Regions from separate parts of the Tessaracoccus luoxuelianae genome, predicted to be linked through region 1. Evidence: predicted binding sites of a transcription regulator. Region 1 holds the regulator's gene; each other region holds the start of a gene.
The links. The regulator LexA, encoded in region 1, represses DNA repair genes until DNA is damaged. The targets are predictions, from matches to a motif close to TCGAACANNTGTTCGA.

Region 2: a site for LexA is predicted at 3,375-3,390, ahead of ACX1D1_RS12395 (DUF222 domain-containing protein). Genes of this name have one in related genera too.
Region 3: a site for LexA is predicted at 5,149-5,164, ahead of ACX1D1_RS07570 (DUF6504 family protein). Genes of this name have one in related genera too.

The regions. Positions count from the first base shown of each region.
Region 1 is NZ_CM137013.1:2,406,691-2,413,481, reverse strand. Features, by position in the region: gene dapF (diaminopimelate epimerase) at 1-713, shown strand, start outside; gene hflX (GTPase HflX) at 789-2,213, shown strand; gene ACX1D1_RS10900 (ATP-dependent DNA helicase) at 2,281-4,191, shown strand; gene lexA (transcriptional repressor LexA) at 4,208-4,945, opposite strand; gene ACX1D1_RS10890 (hypothetical protein) at 5,149-5,487, shown strand; gene nrdR (transcriptional regulator NrdR) at 5,651-6,166, shown strand; gene ACX1D1_RS10880 (vitamin B12-dependent ribonucleotide reductase) at 6,207-6,791, shown strand, end outside.
Region 2 is NZ_CM137013.1:2,700,538-2,707,328, forward strand. Features, by position in the region: gene ACX1D1_RS12375 (DUF3618 domain-containing protein) at 1-325, opposite strand, end outside; gene ACX1D1_RS12380 (peroxiredoxin) at 402-881, shown strand; gene ACX1D1_RS12385 (IMPACT family protein) at 874-1,530, shown strand; gene ACX1D1_RS12390 (trypsin-like serine peptidase) at 1,611-2,735, shown strand; gene ACX1D1_RS12395 (DUF222 domain-containing protein) at 3,569-4,048, shown strand; gene ACX1D1_RS12400 (HNH endonuclease signature motif containing protein) at 4,045-4,698, shown strand; gene ACX1D1_RS12405 (hypothetical protein) at 4,763-5,827, shown strand; gene ACX1D1_RS12410 (ISL3 family transposase) at 5,925-6,791, shown strand, end outside.
Region 3 is NZ_CM137013.1:1,703,554-1,710,344, reverse strand. Features, by position in the region: gene dinB (DNA polymerase IV) at 1-368, opposite strand, end outside; gene ACX1D1_RS07580 (DNA polymerase III subunit alpha) at 370-4,182, opposite strand; gene ACX1D1_RS07575 (SAV_6107 family HEPN domain-containing protein) at 4,182-4,655, opposite strand; gene ACX1D1_RS07570 (DUF6504 family protein) at 4,655-5,011, opposite strand; partial or broken gene ACX1D1_RS07565 (phytoene desaturase family protein) at 5,221-6,387, shown strand; gene ACX1D1_RS07560 (formate/nitrite transporter family protein) at 6,398-6,791, opposite strand, start outside.

The sequences.
Region 1 (6,791 bases):
TGGTGTGCGACAGGCGTTCGGGCATCGGCGCCGACGGCGTGATCCGGGTGGTCCGCGCCGGTAGCGTGCGCGACTGGGAGGGCGAGCCCGGTCTGTGGTTCATGGACTACTACAACGCCGACGGCTCCGTGGCGGAGATGTGTGGCAACGGGCTTCGCGTCTTCGCCCGGCACCTCATCAACGAACAGCTGGTGGACAGCGGGTCCTTCGACGTCGCCACCCGCGCCGGAGTCAAGCACATCGATGTCGCCCGGCACGGCCTGATCAGCACGGACATCGGGCGCGTCGCAGTCCTCGACACCCCCGTCACGGTGCTCCACGAGGGCCTCGAGTGGCCCGCGGTGAAGGTGGATGTGGGCAACCCGCACGCCGTGGTCTTCGTCGACGAAGGGGTCCTGCCGGGGCTGGAGCTGCATCATGCACCGGTCTGGGAGCCTGCGTCGGCCTACCCCGAGGGCGCCAACATCGAGTTCGTGCACGTCGAGGGCCCCGGCCGGCTGGCGATGAGGGTCTACGAGCGGGGCGTGGGTGAGACGATGAGCTGCGGCACCGGCGTGGTGGCCGCAGCCGCCGCCCACCGGAACAGCTCCGGGCATCCCGGCCCAGTCGTCGTCACCGTGCCCGGCGGGGAGCTGACGGCCGAGTTCGTCGACGGCGAGGCGCGGCTGACCGGCCCCGCCGTGATCGTGGGTCGCGGCGAGTTCTGGATCTGATCCGTCGCGGGTTATCCACAGCCAGGCTCCCGCAGCTTGGGTTACGGCGTGTGGGCTGGGACAATGGGGCCCACGATGACAGAACATTCACTTGACGAGCAGCTCGACTTCGACGCCGAACCCGAGCCGGACCTCGACGGAGACCAGGAAGACCTTGAGGCCCGGCGCTCGCTGCGCAGGGTCGCGGGGTTGCGCACCGAGCTGGAAGACGTCACCGAGGTCGAGTACCGCCAGCTGCGCCTCGAGCGGGTGGTGCTGGTGAGCGTCTGGACCTCCGGCACTCAGGAGGACGCAGACAACGCGATGACTGAGCTGAGGCTGCTCGCGGAAACGGCCGGCTCCGAAGTGTTGGCAGAGCTGGTCCAGCGGCGCAGCCACCCTGACCCGGCCACCTACGTGGGTCGAGGCAAGGTGGAAGAGGTCGCGGAAACGGTGCGCTCCACCGGCGCGGACACCGTCATCTGCGACGGCGAACTGGAGCCCGCGCAGCTGCGCAACCTGGAAGACCGGATCAAGGTGAAGGTGGTGGACCGCACCGCACTGATCCTGGACATCTTCGCCCAACATGCCAAGAGCGCCGAGGGCAAGGCACAGGTGGAGCTGGCGCAGCTGCAGTATCTGAAGCAGCGGCTCCGCGGATGGGGCGGAAACCTCTCCCGCCAGGCGGGCGGCCGCGCCGCGGGGGGAGCCGGCATCGGAGGCCGTGGCCCCGGCGAGACGAAGATCGAGACGGACCGGCGCCGGATCTACAGCAGGATCGCGGTGCTGCGGCGGCGGCTCCGGGAGATGGACGCCACGCGGGAGGGAAAGCGCGCCGAGAGGCGGCGCCATCAGGTGCCGTCGGTGGCCATCGTCGGCTACACCAATGCGGGCAAGTCCTCGCTGCTCAACAGGCTGACCGGGGCGGGGGTCCTGGTCGAAGACGCGCTGTTCGCCACGCTGGATCCCACCACGCGGCGCACCGAGACGGACGACGGCCGCGTCTTCACGCTGACGGACACCGTGGGGTTCGTCAGGCATCTGCCCCACGACCTCGTCGAGGCCTTCCGCTCCACGCTGGAGGAGTCCGCTCAGGCGGACCTGCTGCTGCATGTCGTGGATGCCTCAGACCCTGACCCGGAGGGGCAGATCGCCGCGGTCCGCACCGTGCTCAACGAGATCGGCGCCTCCCAGGTGCCCGAGCTCCTGGTACTGAACAAGGCCGACGCGGCAGACGAGGCCGCAATCATGGCTCTGCGGGCCAACCATCCGGACGCGGTGGTGGTCTCCGCCCGCACGGGCCTGGGCGTTGAGCCGCTGCGCGCGGAGCTGGACGCACGGCTGCCGCGTCCCGAGGTGCAGCTCACGGTGATGGTGCCCTATGAGCGGGGAGACCTGGTGGACAAGGTCCACAAGACCGCCGTGATCGACTCCCTGGAGCACACCGCTGAGGGCACCCTCATCACGGCACGCGTCCGCCCGGACCTGGCCGACGAGCTGGTGGCCTTCGTCCGTGACTGATCACGGCCTCATCCTGGCCGCGGCCGTCGGGGAGATCCACGGCGAGGCCCGCCCGGGCCAGCAGGCGATGGCGGACGCGGTGGCAGACACGCTGGAGGGCGGGGTCCACCTGCTGGTGCAGGCGGGCACGGGCACCGGAAAGTCGCTCGGCTACCTCGCTCCGGCGCTCGCCCGCTGCGTGGACACCGACGAGCGCATCATCGTCGCCACCGCCACCCTCGCGCTCCAGGCGCAGCTGGCCAGCAAGGACATCCCCACCGCTCTCGACGCCGTCGAGGAGGTGACGGGAACCCGGCCCAAGGCCGCCATCCTCAAGGGGCGCACCAACTACGCCTGCCTGTACCGGGCGCGGGCAGGCGGCTCGGCCGAACAGGACTCGCTGCTGGGCAGCTCCGCACTGGCCGAGGCTGCGGGCAAGGCCGACGACGTCTCCAGGCTTGGCGCCGAGGTGCTGGCGCTGAGGGAATGGGTGGAGGAGGAGGCCGAGCGGAAGGGCCTGGCGGATCGTGACGACGCGCCGTCGCACACCGCCAAGGGCTGGGCGCAGATCTCGATCCCCACTCGCGAGTGCCTAGGGGTGGCTCTGTGCCCCTTCGGCTCGGAGTGCTTCGTGGAGGCCTCCCGCGAGGAGGCCCGCAGCGCCCAGTTGGTGGTCACCAACCACGCGCTGCTGGCCATCAACGCGATGCACGGGGGCACCGCGCTGCCGGAACACTCCGCGGTGATCATCGACGAGGCCCACGAGCTGGTCAGCCGGATCACCACCGCCGCCACAGACGAACTGACCCCTGGCGTCGTGGAGCGCACCGCCCGCCGCGCCCTCCCGTGGCTCGACGACGACCTCGGGGTGGACTTCCTGGACCAGGCGGACGTGCTGCGCGAGGCCCTGGCCGAATCCGATCTGACGCGCATCCTATCGGCCTCCGCGCCGCTGCCGTTCGCCGCCGCGCAGCTGCGCGACGTCACCCGCAAGGTGGTCAGTGCGCTCGGGAAGGTCACCGACGACGCCGAACGCACCCAGGCATCGTCTGCCGTGAAGGAGATCTTCGACGTGGCGGAGCGGATCGCCAAGGTCAGCGAGGAAGACGTCGTCTGGGTGACCGAATCCGACATCCTGGGCCGCGCCGCCTACGTGGCGCCGTTGAATGTCGCGGGGCTGCTGCGGAGCCAGGTTTTCGGGGAGACCACGGCCGTGCTCACCTCAGCCACCCTCGAGCTCGGGGGCTCCTTCGAGGCGGCGGCCAGCTCCGTCGGGCTCAACTACAACGACAGGCTCACCGGCGACGCCGAGCCCGCAGACAACTTCGCGTGGCGCGGGGTGGACGTCGGGTCGCCGTTCGACTACGCCCGCCAGGGGATCCTCTACGTGGCCAAGCGGCTTCCCCCGCCGGGCAGAGACGGGATGAGCCCCGAGACGCTCGCCGAGATCGCGCAGCTGATGTGGGCGGCCGAGGGGCGCACCTTGGGGCTGTTCTCCTCGCGCCGCGCAGCCGAGCAGGCCGCGGAGTACTGCCGCCGGGAGCTTCCGGACCTGCCGCTGCTGTGTCAGGGGGATGCGCAGCTCTCCGAGCTGACCCGCACCTTCATCGAGGACCCGAAGACCTCCCTGTTCGGCACCATGTCGCTCTGGCAGGGCGTGGATGTGCCGGGGGAGACCTGCCAGCTGGTCATCATCGACAAGATCCCGTTCCCGCGCCCAGACGATCCGCTGATGCAGGCACGGAAGAAGGCCGTCGACGATGCCGGGGGCAACGGATTCATGAGGGTGGCAGCCACTCACGCGGCGCTGCTGCTCGCGCAGGGGTCCGGCCGGCTCATCCGCCGCCTGGAGGACCGGGGCGTGGTGGCCGTACTCGATCCGCGCCTCGTCACGAAGCGCTACGGCGAGTACCTCAAGTCCTCGCTGCCTGGGTTCTGGATGACCACCGACGGCGACATCGCTGTCCGCGCGCTGCGGCGCCTCCGCGGCTCGGAGTAGCCGCTGAAGCAGGCCCTCAGAGCTTGCGCATCACCGCGACCACCTTGCCCATGATGAGGGCGTGGGTGCCGTCGATGGGGGAGTAGTCCGGGTTGTGCGGCAGCAGCCACACCTGGCCGTCCTTGCGCTTGAAGGTCTTGACGGTGGCCTCGTCGTCCAGCAGGGCCGCGACGATGTCTCCGTTGTTGGCGTCCGACTGCTGCCGCACCACCACCCAGTCGCCGTCGCAGATGGCGGCGTCGATCATGGACTCCCCGCGCACCTCCAGGAGGAACACCTGGCCTTCGCCGACCAGCTGCCGGGGGAGAGCGAACACGTCCTCCACCTGTTGCTGGGCCAGGATGGGCCCGCCGGCGGCGATGCGGCCGATGAGGGGAACCGCGACGGACTTCGGGACGTCGTCGTAGGACTGCGCCGGGTCCAGCTGATGCTGCTCGCCGGGCATCGTGACCACGACGGCGCGGGGACGGTTGGGATCCCGGCGGAGGAAGCCCTTCTCCTCCAGCACACGGAGCTGGTAGGTCACGCTCGACGTGGAGGCCAGCCCTGCGCGGGCGGCCACCTCGCGGATGCTCGGCGGATAGCCCAGCTCTTCGATGGACTGCTTGACGACCTGCAGGATGGCCACCTGGCGCTTCGTCAGCCCGTGGACATCCTCCGGCCCGTCCGGGAAGGAGGCGATGTTGCCGAGCTCGGCCTCGATGGATGCGTTGGTGGGGCGGCCTCGTCGTGGGCGCTTCGTCTCTTCAGCCATGCCGGCAGCCTACCGCTCGCGAGAACGTGTGTTCGAAATGTCGACGCGTGTCGCGAAGGGACCCGGAAAAAAGTGTCAGTGGGCTCGTGTGGACTGCATCTATCGCTCCCGCGACACGCCGGATAGAACGAGTGTTTCATTCCGGCGGTGGAGGCGCTAAGGTTTATTTCGAACAGGCGTTCTAGGTCAGGAAAGAGGTTGTCATGACCGCAGCACAAGCAGTCAGCTTCAAGGTCGTTCATGCCGGCGCGCGTCGCGTGGTCACCGTGTCCCCGGCCGGCCGGCCAGAGCTCGCGGGACCCCTGGCCCGCCCGGCGAGGCCCGCCGCGCCTGGCCGCGTGGGCACTGTCTCCTCGTGCCAGGTGGCCCGCCCGGCCACGGCGTCGCCATTGCTGGCGTTGAAGGTGGCGTTCGTCGGTATCCTGGCCGCCGTCGGGCTCACCCTGTCTGCCGCCCAGTTCGTGGGCATGGCCCAGGTGGATCCGGCGACGGACTACGTCGCGGGGGATCCGGCCTGGGCGCATGTGACGGCCTCCCGATAGGTGCGAAGTCGTCGGCGTTTCGCCCTTGCCCTCCGGCGGACCCCGATCTAGGCTGTCCCTACATCTAGTAGTTACAGCGGTGTCTTTCCCCTATAAGTTGTGGTTCCGGCTGCAGCATGGCAAGGTAGGGCCTCCGCTGTCCACCAGGGAAGGCCCGCCGGTCATGCACTGCCCGTTCTGCCGCAATACAGACACCAAGGTGTCTGATTCGCGCGCAACCGAGGACGGGTCAGCCATCCGACGGAGGCGGGTCTGCCCCGTCTGTGAGCGCAAGTTCACCACAGTCGAGCAGTTGGTGCTCACCGTCGTCAAGCGCTCCGGTGTGGTCGAGTCCTTCAACCGGGACAAGGTCATCATGGGGGTTTCCAAGGCGTGCAAAGGCAGGCCGGTGACGGCCGCGCAGCTGGCGGCTCTGGCCCAACGCGTCGAGGAGTCGCTGCGTGCGTCCGGCCAGGCCGAGATCCCGGCCGAGCAGATCGGCGTGGCCATCCTCGGCCCGCTCGAGGAGCTGGACTCCGTCGCCTACCTCCGGTTCGCCAGCGTCTACAAGAACTATGACTCCGTGGACGATTTCCAACGCGAGATCGATCTGCTGCGCCTGAGCGCGGCCGAGAAGGATCTGAGCCGCGCCGCCGCGGTCGTCGGGCCCGTCTCGGCACAGCAGCCACTCATCAGCTAACACACATCTTCCAGCGCTACACATCAGGAAACCGAGGGGAATGACTATGACCGCGACAGCCGCACGCGCCACGCGTACCAAGGACGCAGCGCCGCGCAAGGGACTCACCATCGAGCGGGTCTTCACCAAGAAGGGGGTGCATCCCTACGACGAGGTCGAGTGGGACCGCCGTGACGTGGTGCAGACCAACTGGCGGACCGGGGAGAACGTCTTCGAGCAGCGCGCGGTGGAGTTCCCGTCCTCCTGGAGCGTCAACGCCTCCACCATCGTCACCACCAAGTACTTCCGTGGCGCGCTGGGCACCCCTCAGCGTGAGGAGAGCCTGCGCACGCTGATCGACAGGGTGGTCACGTCCTACGCCAAGGCGGGTCAGGACTTCGGCTACTTCGCCACGGAGGAGGACGCCGAGATCTTCGGCCACGAGCTCACCTGGATGCTGCTCAACCAGTACTTCTCCTTCAACTCACCCGTCTGGTTCAACGTCGGCACCCCCTCGCCGCAGCAGGTCAGCGCGTGCTTCATCCTCAGCGTCGATGACTCGATGGACTCCATCCTCAACTGGTACAAGGAGGAGGGCTTCATCTTCAAGGGCGGCTCCGGCGCCGGGCTCAACCTGTCGCGCATC
Region 2 (6,791 bases), 290 kb from region 1:
TGAGGGCCCGCCGGGTGCGCGCCTCAAGGGAGGTGCGACGGTTGGCGATGGTGTTGATGGTCACCACGAACACCACCAGCCCGAGCACCGCCCCACCGATGGCGATCAGTCGGTCGGTGCGCCAGCCGCCCTCATCGTCGCGAACCTGGGCGGCCACAGCGTCGAACTCGGCCTTGGCGAACTGCTTGGCCTGGTCCACCCCAGCCCGGGCGATGTTCTGCGGCTTGACGGACTCCACCGCATCCGACGTGGCCTGAGCGAGCTTCGCGCGCGCCGCGGCCAGGTCTGCGCGGATCTCATCGACGGATCGTGAGCCATTAGACATGCGGTTCTCCTCAACTGACTGCCCCCAGCCTATTCAACGAAACCAGCCCGTGGTTGGGGGCCCTAGAATGTGGCGCATGACCGCACGCCTGACCACCGGCTCCGCCGCCCCCGCCTTCACCCTCCCTGATCAGGACGGCGCGAGCGTCTCCCTGGCAGATCACGCCGGCGGCACTGTGATCCTCTACTTCTACCCCGCGGCGATGACGCCCGGATGCACCACGCAGGCCGTGGACTTCTCCGAGTCACTGGAGGAGTTCACCGAAGCCGGCTACACGGTGCTCGGCTGCTCGCCGGACCCGGTGGAACGCCTAGCCAAGTTCAAGCAGACCTCTGAAGTGGGCTTCACCCTCCTTGCGGATCCGGGCAAGGCGGTGCACAACCTGTACGGCGCCTACGGCCCTCGCAAGTTGTACGGCAAGGAGATCGAGGGCGTGCTCCGCTCCACCTTCGTCATCGACGTCGACGACGCCGGCGAGGGCATCGTGCGCGTGGCGCAGTACAACGTGAAGGCCACGGGCCACGTGGCCAAGCTGCGGCGCGAGCTGGGTGTCTGAGACCTCGTTCCGCACCATCGACGTCTCGCAGGGCGGTGGCGTCGACGTCGAACTCGAGATCAGGCGGTCGCGGTTCCTCACCCGGCTCCGCAGGGTGTCCACTGAAAACGCCGCCCGCGCCGTCGTCGAGGAACGGCGATCGGCACATTTTGACGCCCGCCACCACTGTTCCGCGTTCGTTCTGGGGGTGGATGGGCGCACCGCCCGCAGCTCTGACGACGGCGAGCCCGCCGGCACCGCCGGGCTGCCGATGCTGCAGGTGCTGCAGAAGAACGCGCTGACCGACGTTGTCGCGGTGGTGACCCGCTACTTCGGCGGCATCAAGCTGGGCGCCGGAGGACTTGTGCGGGCGTACTCCGACGCCGTCGCCGCGGCCGTGGAGGCGGTGGGCATCCGCGAGGTGCGGCTGAGCCGCCTGCTCAGGGTCGACGTGGACTACGCCGAGGCCGGCGCCTACGAGAACCAGCTACGGGGGCTGATCCTGCCGTCCGGCCTGACCGTGGTGGTCGACGGGGTGGAGTGGACCGACCGCGCACACATCACGGTCGCGGTGCAGGCCGGCGGCGAGTCCGACTTCGCGGCGGTGCTGGCAACGATCTCCGGGGGGAGCCTGACAGCGGCGCCAGCCGGCGAGCGCTGGATGGGATAGCTCGCGTATCAGGACGGCTGTTGCGCGCCTCTTCACGGGTGTGACCGCTGGCACGGCGGTCCCAGACGAGGGAGATGACCATGAGCTCCGAACCGATCCGCTATGAGCGCCTCGAACGCGCCGTCCAGGCCCGCGAGGCCCTCACATCACCGCCCGATGAGGGCGTGACCGAGACCCTGTTCCTCACCGGCCGCGAACCCATCCCGGAGGTGCGCCACGTCGAGGTGGTCGAGCCTGTGGTTGCGCTCAGCGACGACAAGACCTTCCGCGTGGACCTGACCATCCCTCGCAAGGCCATCGGCTTCCACTCGTTCGGACCCGGCGTGGACAGCACCAAACTCTCCTCTCGACGACGGTTGTTCACGGAGGAGGAGCACTCCGACGCGGTGGTCGGTTTCCTGCCTGACCACCTGGATCTCCGGGTGAAGCCGGAGAAGCTGGACCGAAGGCTGCGCCGTCGACTCAAGGGCCGCATCCCCAGCCTCGATGACCCGGACGCGAAGTGGGCCACTACCGTCTTCGGCACCGACAACCGCTACGACTTCAGCGACACCGGCTTCCCGTGGTGCACCGCCGGAAGGGTGGAGACGTCCAACGGCGGCTGGGCGTCGGGGGCGATGGTGGGCCCCCGCCACCTCCTGACCTGCAGCCACGCCATCGGCTGGATCGTCAACCCGGACCCGCACGTGGCCGGCTGGATCAAGTTCATGCCCAGCTTCTTCGACGGCAGCACCCCGTTCGGCACGGCATGGGGGATCCACATCTACTGGCAGGAGCAGGTGTTCGGGCCCACCATCGAGGGCACGGAGGAACGGCACGACTACGTGGTGGTTGTGCTCGACCGGCGGATGGGTGACCTGACCGGGTGGATGGGCTCGCGCACCTACTCGGACTCGTGGGACGGCGGCAACTACTGGAGCCACATCGGCTACCCGCAGGACATCGCCGGCGGCAGCCGCCCATGCTTCGTCGGGGACTTCAGCCTCGACGGGCACGACTCCCAGCCGGAGACGGCGCAGGCCATCATGCACCAGGCCGACGTGATCCCGGGCCAGTCCGGCGGGCCCATGTTCGGGTGGTGGGAGGGTGAGCCGTGGCCCCGAGTGGTGGCCGACCAGAGTTGGCAGAACGCCTCCACCAATGGTGCGAGCGGCGGCTCACACATGGTGGACCTCATCATCCGAGCCCGCAACGACTTCCCCTGAGCAGCTCCGCTTAAGGAGCGGCGTGGCAGGTCGACTCCCGCTCCCTGAGGAGGGCCGCCCGCGGAAGCGGCGTGGCAGGTCGACTCCCGCTCCCTGAGGCGGGCCGCCCGCGAAGCGACGTGGCAGGTCGACTCCCGCTCCCTGAGGAGGGCCGCCCGCGGAGCGGCGAGGCCCGTCTCGAAGGGTCGTGACTACCACCTTCGTGCGAATCTCATGGCCGGGTGCGGTGAGCCGTGAGTCGATGTCCGGGCGGCCGTTGTCCAGAGTCCCGTTGTCGACTGCTGGTCTGGTTGGTGGCTGGGGTGTTGAGGCCGCCCGGGCATCGTCTCCCGTCTCCCCGCACTCGGTCTGGGGTGGCGTGCCTGGCCCGGGTGCGGGCCGGCAGGGCGGCGTCGGGGTTGGGTCTGCTTGGGCGGGATGCCAGCTGGGTGATCGTCGGGTTGGGCACCGCTGCGCAGTGCCGCCCTGCAGTCCCCCACCCTTACCTGTCAGGCGCGGGACCCTCCGTGCTCGAACTTGCCCGCGGAGGGCGCAACCTCCGTCGTGGCCAACCCGCCCCATTCCGACAGCTGGGTGAGCAGGGCCGAGCCGCGTAGCGGCGCAGCCCGCGTCGAAGCCAACCCGACCGTCGAGCAGGCCCCGACCAAGTGTTCACATCGGGAACCACGGATGCTCTCGAACCGACTCAACTGTCGGTTGACAAGGCATGTCACTTCCTGGCCTCGACCTACGCGGCATGCTCCCAGAGACAACCAGAAATTGCCTGAATTTCTTTCTGCAGGGGCGGGGTTCTGGGCCCGTTTCTGTCGGTGGCGGGTGACAGAATTGTTCACATGAGCGAGACGGTGGCAGATCTGGGGCAGCGATACATCGCCGCCCTGTGGGACGCCGCCGCATCCATCGGGGCAGACGAGATCGCGATGCAACGCCTGGCCGGGCTGATGGACTCCATCAGTGAGGCCGAAGCCCAACTGGCCGGGCTGCGTCTGCACCTGCTCCACGAGGCCAAGCTCTCGGCCGCGGACGCGGTGATCGACGGTGTGCGGCAGTCGGTGCGCACCACCCCCGCCCAAGCCACCGCGACACTGCGCCTCGCGCAGGATTTGGGGGACCGGTTCCCGCTGATCGGCGCCGCCCTCAACGAGGGCGTGGTCTCCGTGGCGCAAGCTGAGGCGATCGTCGCCGGGCTCAGGAAACTCCCGGCGCGCCTGACCCGCGCCCAGCTGATCGAATGCCAGGAACTGATCCTCGCGCATGTCGACACCCTCGGCCCACAGAGTTACGCACCCTGGCAGCGCGACTGGTGGAGGTGATCGACCCCCACGGGTCGGATGCCGACGACGCCACACGCCTCGCCCGGGAAGAGGCCGCCGCGCGGCGGGATAGGTTCCTGCACCTCGCGCCGGACTTCCACGGGTCGATGCGGATCACCGGACAACTCCCCGTCGCCGACGCCGCCCTCCTCACCGCGCAACTCGACGCCCTGATGCCCGCGGCCTCCACCTACGGCACCACCGGCGAGACCCCCAGCAGGGATGCCCGCCGCGCCGACGCCCTCGTACTCCTCACCCAGCACGCCGCCAGTGGCGGCACCCTGCCCTCGCATGGGGTGGACCGGCCCCAGGTCCACATCACCCTCAACTTCGACACCCTCAAATCCGGCTTGGGTGAGGTCAGCGTCCTCGGAGCGGGCGGGGTCGATGGTTTGTCGGCGGGGGAAGCCCGCCGGTTGGCCTGCGACGCGCGCCTGATCCCGATGGTGCTGGGCACCGCGTCGCGGCCGCTGGACGTGGGGCGGGCGCATCGCCTGTTCACCCCCGCCCTCCGCGCCGCGCTCGTGCAGCGGGACCGGGGGTGTGTGTTCCCCGGCTGTGCTGCTACCCCAGCGGGCTGTGAGGCGCATCACATCGTTCCGTGGTGGCAGGGCGGTGCAACGTGCCTGGCCAACATTACAAGGTGTTAAGCTGCCCTCCTCAACACCCGGCTCGTCGTGCGCGGATGTTGCGCTTGGCGATAACTTGGACTGCGTGACTTGGGACTCCTTCTTGCAGGCCGTGCTGGCGTTCGACTGGTCTGGGCTATTAAAGACCCTGGGCACGCTGGCCGCATCGGCATTTGCCGTGTTCAAGTTCGGCGCGCGTCAGAGTTCACTACGAGAACACATCAAGGGCGATCTTGAGCTAATCGATGAGTTGAATAAGAACTCTCTCCTTAGGGACCACACCGAAGCGTCTGCATGGTTGAGCGGGAAGATCCTACTGGACGTCGCCAAGCTTTCCGGGGCGCCGATAGGGGCTAAGAAGAAGCCCATCCCTTGGGGAACGGTTGTATTCGCCACCTTGGTTGTTGTCGTCTTCGGACTCTGGACATTGGACCTAAATCAGAACGGATTCAATTGGTGGTCTATCGCGACGGGTGCTGTGACTGGGTTGTTCCTGATCAGCATCCTTGGGATGACTACCAATCGCGCAATAAGTCCCGACCAGGACTTGCCACCCGGGGCCGTGCCACTACAGAGCGGCACGGCTAGCGAACAGGTGGCTGGCAGGGTTGCGGCCCTTTCGGTCAACGCCAGCTCACCGCAATTTGGAGCCACCGGAGTCGCTACAGCCGCGCTGGAAGTATTCGAAAAGCTCCAAGGTGGCTTCTTTGAACACGCGCTAGACGAAATGGACCCTCTTTGGCTGGAATGCCGGCTTCGCTCGTGGTTGTGGGGTGGTCAGGTTGAGCTCGGACTCCAGGGCGTGGCGGAACTCGACGCCAAACTCGCGGCCATCCTGAAGGATCGAGTATCCGATCCCCACTGGTCCAACTTCGTCCAGTCCGAATCGCAACAGTTCCAGGATACGTGGCGGGCCTTCGGCCTGATGGGGGCAGGTAGCGCTCGGCGCAGTCTCCTGCCGGGAATGGAAGTCGTGATTCTGGCGCCGATTGGGAATACCGGCGGGTACTACGTACCCACAGCAGCCATGGTGCCCCAGTCGCTGACCTTTCTTATGAGCCTGAATGGCAGCAAATGGCGTCTGGTGAACCATGTCGGAATGGCGCCACCTCTTCCCCAATGGGGCTCTTCTTACTTGAGCGTGGGGTGAGCGTGGATCCGATGGTGGGCGTGTCGGCGGGGTGAAGGGGGTCGAGGCCCTCAAGAATCGGGGTTACCACACCACCTGATCTTCAAGGACCTCGACGATGCCTGATTCTACTTCCTGCTGCCGTGCCTCCGGCGGCTACTGCCAGCGCTGCGACCTTCTGCTGGGCCTGCCCGGGCTCCACGTGATCGGCGTCCAGCGCGACGACGCTGGGCTCAGGGTTGAGGTCGAATCCGTCCGACCGGAGGTGATGGGCTGCCCCGCCTGCGGCGTGATCGCGCATGCCCATGGCAGGCAGAAGGTGAAGCTGATCGACGCGCCGTGCTTCACGGCACCGGTGCGGTTGTGGTGGCGGAAACGACGCTGGCTCTGTCCCGATCCGATGTGTCCGGTGAACTCATTCACGGAACAGAACCCCGACATCGCGCGACCCAGAGCGCTGCTCACCAGCCGCGCCACGTCGTGGGCGATCGGGCAGCTGCGACGGGAGAACGCCTCGGTCCAGGGGATGGCCCGGCAGCTCGGCTGCACCTGGAGGACGCTGTGGCGAGCCGTCAAGCCGATCCTTGAAGCCGCCGCCGACGACGAGGCCCGCTTCGCCGGCGTCACCTCGCTGGGCGTCGACGAACACATTTGGCATCACGTCTCCACCAAGCCCGTCGACCAGGGCGGGCGCGGGCCGAAGGAGTTCACCGGCATGGTCGATCTCACCCGCGACAAGGAGGGACGCGTCCGGGCCCGGCTCCTCGATCTGGTCCCGGGCCGCTCGGGTGAGGCCTACAAGACCTGGCTGCGTGACCGCGGGGACACGTTCCGGAAAGGGATCGCGATCGCCACCCTGGACCCGTTCCACGGCTACAAGAACGCCATCGACGACCAGTTGGAGGACGCCGTTGCGGTGCTCGATGCGTTCCACGTAGTCAAGCTCGGGACGGCCGCGGTCGATGAGGTCCGTCGCCGGGTCCAG
Region 3 (6,791 bases), 700 kb from region 1:
TCCCCGATGGCAACCGGGTCCCCGCCGAGGCGGCGCAGCGCCGTGGTGAGGTCGATGAACGCCTCGTCGATGGAGGCCATCTCCACCCGGTCCGTCACCGTGTCGAAGATCTCGCGGATGCCGTCGGAGACCGCCGTGTAGTGGTCGAAGTCCGGGTGGATCACGGCCACCTGCGGGCACAGGCGCCTGGCCCGGCTCGACGGCATGCCCGCGCCGATCCCGAACCGGCGCGCCGGGTAGTTGGCCGAGAGCACCACCCCGCGGGTGGAGCCGCCGACGAACATCGGCACCTCCCGCAGCTCTGGGTGCCGGGCCATCTCCACCGACGCGTAGAAGGCGTCCATGTCCACATGCGCGATGACTGGCATCTCATCTCCCTGAGCTTCCCGGGCTGGAGTGCCACAGCTTGCGTGGCGCCTCGGCGGCGCCGGTGCCCGCCGGCTTGATGTCCGCGTAGGGCGACTGCGTGAACCCGCTGGCGTGCACCAGCACCCGGCGGCGCCCCATGCCGCCCGCGCGGGTGTGTTCCTGCGGGTCCGGGGGCGGCTCCTCGTCGACGCCCGGTGCGGGCTGCGCGGCCGGGGCGTGCCGCTCGGCCGGCGCGGGGTGCCACTGGCCCACCAGGGAGTAGCCCACGGGCACCTCGTCGATGATGGCCACCACCGCCGCGACAGCCTCGGCCTCCGTGGCCCCCTCGGCCAGCGCCGCCCGCCACGCCTCGTCGAGCCGGCCCAGGTCCCAGCAGCCGGTGGCGCGGATGGACACCCCCCGCGGGCCGGTGCGGCGGACCTTGCCGCGCACCAGCACCATCCAGGAGGCGAACACCGTGGCCGCGTACGGGCCCTGCGCGTCCTCGAAGAAGGTGGCGTCCACCGGGCCGGTGGAGTCGTCCAGGGTGAGGAAGATCACGCGCCGCCCGGAGCGCACCGGGGGCGTCTGGGTGGCCACCTTCACGCCCGCGACGAGGATCTCGGCCTGGTTGCGCTGCTGCAGCAGGGTGCGCGAGCTGGTGGCGCCGAGCGCCCGCAGCAGCGGCAGGTAGCGCTCCATGATGTGGTGGCTGACGTCCAGGCCGAGGATCTCCAGCTCCGCCTTCAGCCGCTGCTCGTCGTCCATCTCCGGCAGGCCGGTGACGGGCACGTCCGCCGTCGGCTCCGTCTCGCCGACCCCGAAGTCCAGCGCGCCCTGCACCGCCTGCGGCGGGTGGCCCGCCCGCTGCCGCTGCGCCCAGGCGAGCTCCCCGGGGTCCGTCCCCGCGACACTCCTGCGCCGCCCCTTCGCCCGCGACACCACCCGCTCGTCTGCCCGCCGCTGCCGGTGCAGGTCCGCCAGCGCCAGCAGCAGATCCCGGCGGGTGATCTGGCCGCGCCGCTGCACCGGGGCGTGGCGGCCGATGCGGTAGAGGGCGTCGAAGGCGCCGGCCAGGATGAGCCGTTCGACGACGGGCTCGGCCACCCGGGCCCGCCCCCAGAAGTCCGTGAGGGAGGCGTAGGGCTGCCCGGCGACGATGCGCTCCATCTCCGCCTCGGCGATGCCCTTGACGTCTGCCAGCGAGAGCCGGATGCCCCAGCCGTCGACCTGCGGCAGCCCGTCCGTGGTGGGGGGGGCGCCGATGGCGAGGTGCTCCGGCAGCGCCATCGGCTCCTCCGCGGCCTCGCCGTCGGCCAGCGCCTCGGCGCGGTACTGGGCGGTGCTGCGGTTGACGTCCAGGCCCAGCACCGCGATGTTCATGCGGCGGGCCTCCTCCAGCAGCAGCCGCTTGGGGTACATGCCCGGATCATGCGTGAGGATGCCGGCGAGGAAGTGCGCCGGGTAGTAGCGCTTCAGCCACGCCGACTGGTAGGTGGGCAGCGCGAACGCGGCGGCGTGCGCCTTGCAGAACCCGAAGGAGGCGAACGAGACGAGGATCTCCCAGATCTGTTCGACGATGTGCTCGTCGTAGCCGCGGGCGCGGGCCTTGGGCCAGAACCACTCCTTGACCTGCGCCTGGCCCTCCTTGTCTCCGAGCGCCCGGCGCACCTCGTCGCCCTGGGCCAGGGTGCAGCCGGTGGCCACCGAGATGATCTGGATGATCTGCTCGTGGAACACCACCACGCCCTGGGTCTGCTCGAGGGCCGGGATGAGGCTGGGGTGCAGGTATTCGGGCTGCGCCCAGCCCTGCCGCGCCTCCAGGAACGGGGTGATCATGTCCGACTTCACCGGGCCGGGACGGAAGAGGGAGATGTCGACGATGAGGTCGTGGAAGGTCTCGGGGCCGAACTTGCCCACCAGCTCCCGCTGGCCGGGCGACTCGATCTGGAAGCAGCCGAGCGTGGCGCGGTGGGCGATCATGTCGTAGACGGCCGGGTCGTCGAAGGGGTCCAGATCGTCGATGAGCGGCGGCGGGCCGGCGGGCGAGGTGCGCGCGATCTCCGTCAGCGCGTGCGACATGGCCGACTGCATCCGGATGCCGAGGACATCCAGCTTGAGCAGGCCCAGGTCCTCCACGTCGTCCTTGTCGAACTGGCTCATCGGGTAGCCGCCGAAGCTGGCCTCCAGCGGGGTGCGCTGCCCGAGCGACGAGTCGCTGAGGATCACGCCGCAGGGGTGCAGGGCGATGTGCCGGGGCAGCCCGTCGAGCGATTCGACCAGCGAGAACAGCACGTCCAGCCGTTCCTCCCCCAGGCCTGCGGCGCGCAGCTCGGGCAGGTCCCGCAGTGCGGCCCGGGCATCCCGGGCGCGGATGTGCGGGAACGCCTTGGCCATGGCGTCCACCTCCACCGGCGGCAGGCTGAGCGCGGCGCCCACATCCCGGACGGCGTGGCGCACCCGGTAGGTCTCGATCATGGCCACGCAGGCCACCCGCTGGCCGCCGAACGTGGCCAGGATCTTGTCGTAGACCTCGGTGCGGCGGGCCGATTCCACGTCCAGGTCGATGTCCGGCAGCGCCACCCGCAGCGGGGAGAGGAACCGCTCCATGATCAGGCCGTGCCGGATGGGGTCCACCCCGGAGATCCCGAGCGCGTAGTTGACCAGGCTGCCGGCGCCCGAGCCGCGGGCCGCGCAGCGGATGCCGAGCTCCCGGATGAGGCCCACCACGTCTGCCACCGTGAGGAAGTAGGACTCGAACCCGAGCCTGCCGATCACGGACAGCTCGTCGTCGAGACGTCCGGTCACCTCGGGGGTGAGGGTGGCGTAGCGCTGCGCCAGGCCCGCCTCGCAGCGCGCGCGCAGCACCCCGGGCGCCTCGACCAGCGTGGTGCCGAGGGTCTCGAACTCGGGCAGCCGGATCTCCCCCAGCCCGACGTCGCCGACGGGGTCCAGCCGGCAGCGCTCGGCCAGGTGCCGGGTGGCGCGCAGCAGCGCCGTCCCGTCCGGCTCCCCCGCCAGGCGGGCCGCCTCCTCCGCCGCGGCCGCCATCGCCTCCCCAGGCTTCAGGTAGCCCTCCGCGTTGCGCCTGTCGATGGTGCGCACGTCCAGCGGGGCCAGCCGGCGGGCGGCGTCCAGCACGTCCGCGGTGGCGGCCTGCTCCCGCCGCGCCATCCGCGCCGCGTTGGTGAGCACGACGGGGACCGCGAGCCGGCGCGCCAGCCGGATCATGCCGGCCGCCTGGTGCGCCGACGCGGCCCCGCGACCGCCCGTCTGATGGTTGGTGGCGGCCAGGACCAGCCCGTGCCCCAACTCGGAGCGCCACCGCGTGGCGGCCTCCTCCGCGAGGTCCGGGCGGTCGGCGGCCAGCGCCTCGCCCACCTCCGAGTCCGCCCCGAGCAGCACCACCGCGTCGCGCCCCGCGCAGTGCCGCGCGATCATCTCCAGGGTGACCGCCGGGTCCCCGCGCTCGCCGGTGAGCTGGGCGGCGGTGATGAGCTCGCACAGCGTGCCCCACCCGGCCCGGGAAGTGGCCAGCACCACGAGCCGCGGGAGCCGCTCGTCGCGCAGTTGCCCGCCGCGGGCCGCCGTGGGACGCCTGTTGGGGCGCCAGCCGTCCGGCCGGACCGCCAGGTCCACCCCGACGATGGGCGAGATCCCCGCCTTGAGGCAGGCCTTCGCGAACCGGACGGCGCCGTAGAGGCCGCCGCGGTCCGTGAGGGCGAGCGCGTCCATGCCGTGGCGCACCGCCTCGGCCACCAGCTCGCCGGGGTGGGAGGCGCCGTACTGGAAGGAGTAGCCCGAGGCCACACGCAGGTGCACGAAGCTGTCCATCACGACGCCTTCGCGGCCGCCTGCTGCCGGCCCGCCTGCTGACGACCCACCTGCTCCCGGCCTGCCTGTTGATGGCCTGCCTGTTGATGGTCTGCCTGTTGATGGCCTGCCTGCTGCCGTCCCGCCTGCTCCCGGCGGCGCAGCCAGCGCGCCGTCTCGGCGAGGTACTGCTGCGAGTCGCGGACCAGGTCCGCGGCATCGCGCTCGGTGACCAGCGCCCTGGCGCCCGCCTGTACGGCACGCGCCTTGGGCGCCACCGCGGCGAAGAACCCGGCCCACTCCCCGAACTCCGGCGCAACCCGGTAGAGCAGCGACCACACGTCCTGGCGTGGCCGCGTGCCCACGGGGGCTGCCGAGATGGCGGCGATGGCCACCTGCTCCGCCGAACGGTAGGCGGCCAGGTAGCGCTCCGTCGGCAGGTCCGCGTGTTCGGCCTCGGCGGCGAGACGCCGGGCCTGGCTGAAATCGATCATCAGTCGAGCACCGCCTGCAGCACCCAGTTGTCGGCATCGACGGTGCGCGCCAGCTCGTAGACGCCCCGATGGCTCCCGTTTCCGGCCTCCACCCGCCACACCTCCCGCTCGCTGAGCAGGTCGCCGCGGGCTGGCGGGACTTCGGCTCTGGGGGGCTCCTCCCCGTCCCGGGCGGGGGCGGGGGCGGGGGCGACCTCCTCCCCGCGGGCGGCACGCACCTGCCGGCCCGACCACCACGGGGTGGCCTGGCTCCAGCGGCCCTGGACCTCCTTGACCAGCAGCAGCCGGTCACGCCAGATGAACTGCCGCGGCTCGTCGCGGAACAGCACGTGGATGGGTTCCTGATATGTGCGCATGGGTGCCTCCCGGGGATCGTCTGATGGACTGTGCGATTCGACCCGGGAGCCCCGGCCCGACGCAGGGGTCGAGGCTGCGCCGGGCCGGAGCGGCCCATACCGCGGCGCCGTGCCCAACCAGAGCTTCCCCGAACTAATCGAACAGGCGTGCGGTAGTTCCTACTATATGCCCCCCCTCCGACAGAACGTCAAGCCCTATCCTGGGCCGCATGCTCACGATCCGAGGCGGCACGCTGGCCGGCATGGCCTGCGCCGCGCGGCTGGCAAAACTGGGCCATCCGGTGCGCCTGGACCTGGCCGGCGGACCGCTCGGGGGGCGCTGGGCGGCGGAGCGCGGGCAGCTGCCCCCCGCCGTCACCCTGCCCGCCACCTGGCGCGACCTGTTCAAGAAATCCGGCCGCCCGCTCGAGGCCGAGCTGGCACGGGCCGGCCTGGCGATGGTGGAGGCGCCACCCGCCGTGCACCGCTTCGACGACGGCGCCGAACTGGCGCTGCCCACCGAGCGCGGGCGGCAGTTCGCGGTGCTGAGCGGGCGGTACGGGCAACCCGTCGCGGAGCGGTGGCGCGACCTCCTCGACTCCCTCGACGCGGCCTGGCTGGCCGCGCGGCGGTTCGGTGTGGAGCGGCCGGACGCGCCCCGGACCGCGGAGGACCGGCGGGCGCTGCTGCTGGACCGCCCGCTCGCCGATGTCGCGGACCGGGCGGGGCATCCGCACCTGGCGCGGATCGTGCTGGACCTGGCGCCGGTGGCCGGCACGCGGTCGCGGCGGGCGCCCGGGCTGCTGGCCACCCGGCTGGTGGTGGAGCGCACGTTCGGGCGGTGGCAGGTGGTCGACGACGCCGGTCGCGCGCAGCCGGGCGGGTGCCTGATCAAGCTGCTCGAGGGCCGCCTGGCCACGCGCCGGGTGGAGATCGTCGACGGGGTGGCCGGTGACGGGGTGGCCGTGGACCGCGTGGTCGGTGAGCCCGCCGTCGACTGCCTCCCCCGTCGGCCCCGGTGGGGGCGGGCAGCGCTGGCCCCCGCCGTCGGGCAGGCGGAGGTGGATGTCGCGGGCAAGGGGGCGGATGTCGCGGGCGAGGGGGCGGCCGAGACGGTGGACCACACCGGGCAGGCGCCGGTGCTGCGCTGGCGGATTCCCGGGCGCGAGCTGACGTGGGACTTCGGCCGAGCCTTGCCTGATGTCGAGTGGGGGGTGGAGCCGCGGTCGGCACGGGCGGTGCTGCGGCGGGCGCCGGTGGCATCGGGGAGGCCGGCCGCGTCGTCGTGCTCACCCGCCGGCCCGGAGCCCTGGGCGGAGCTGGCCAGCGCCGCGCTGGCCGTCTACGAGGTGCATGAGCGCCTCACCGGCGAGGACGCGCGCCCGACGAACAGGGCGCGGCGGTAGCTCAGCCCGCGCGTCGACCGATCCGGCGGTCGTCGTTGACGTAGGCGTAGTAGATGCCGATCAGCACGCCGCCGCCGATGAAGTTGCCCAGCAGGGCTATCGCCACGTTGCCCATGGCGGGAAGCACGTCGATCCCCTGGGTGAAGCCCACGATGGTGAACAGGACGGTGTTGGCCACCGAGTGCTCGAGCCCCAGGAACGCGAAGATGAACACCGACATCACCATGGTCAGCGCCATGGTGATGGAGTCCTTGAGGAAACCGTTGTAGACCAGCAGCATCGCCACGTTGATCATGAGGTTGCAGAGGATGGCGCGGACGAACAGGTCGCCCATCCCCGACGCGGTGGTCATGTAGCCCAGCTTGACCTCCACCGCTCCCAGCATCTTCTCCCCG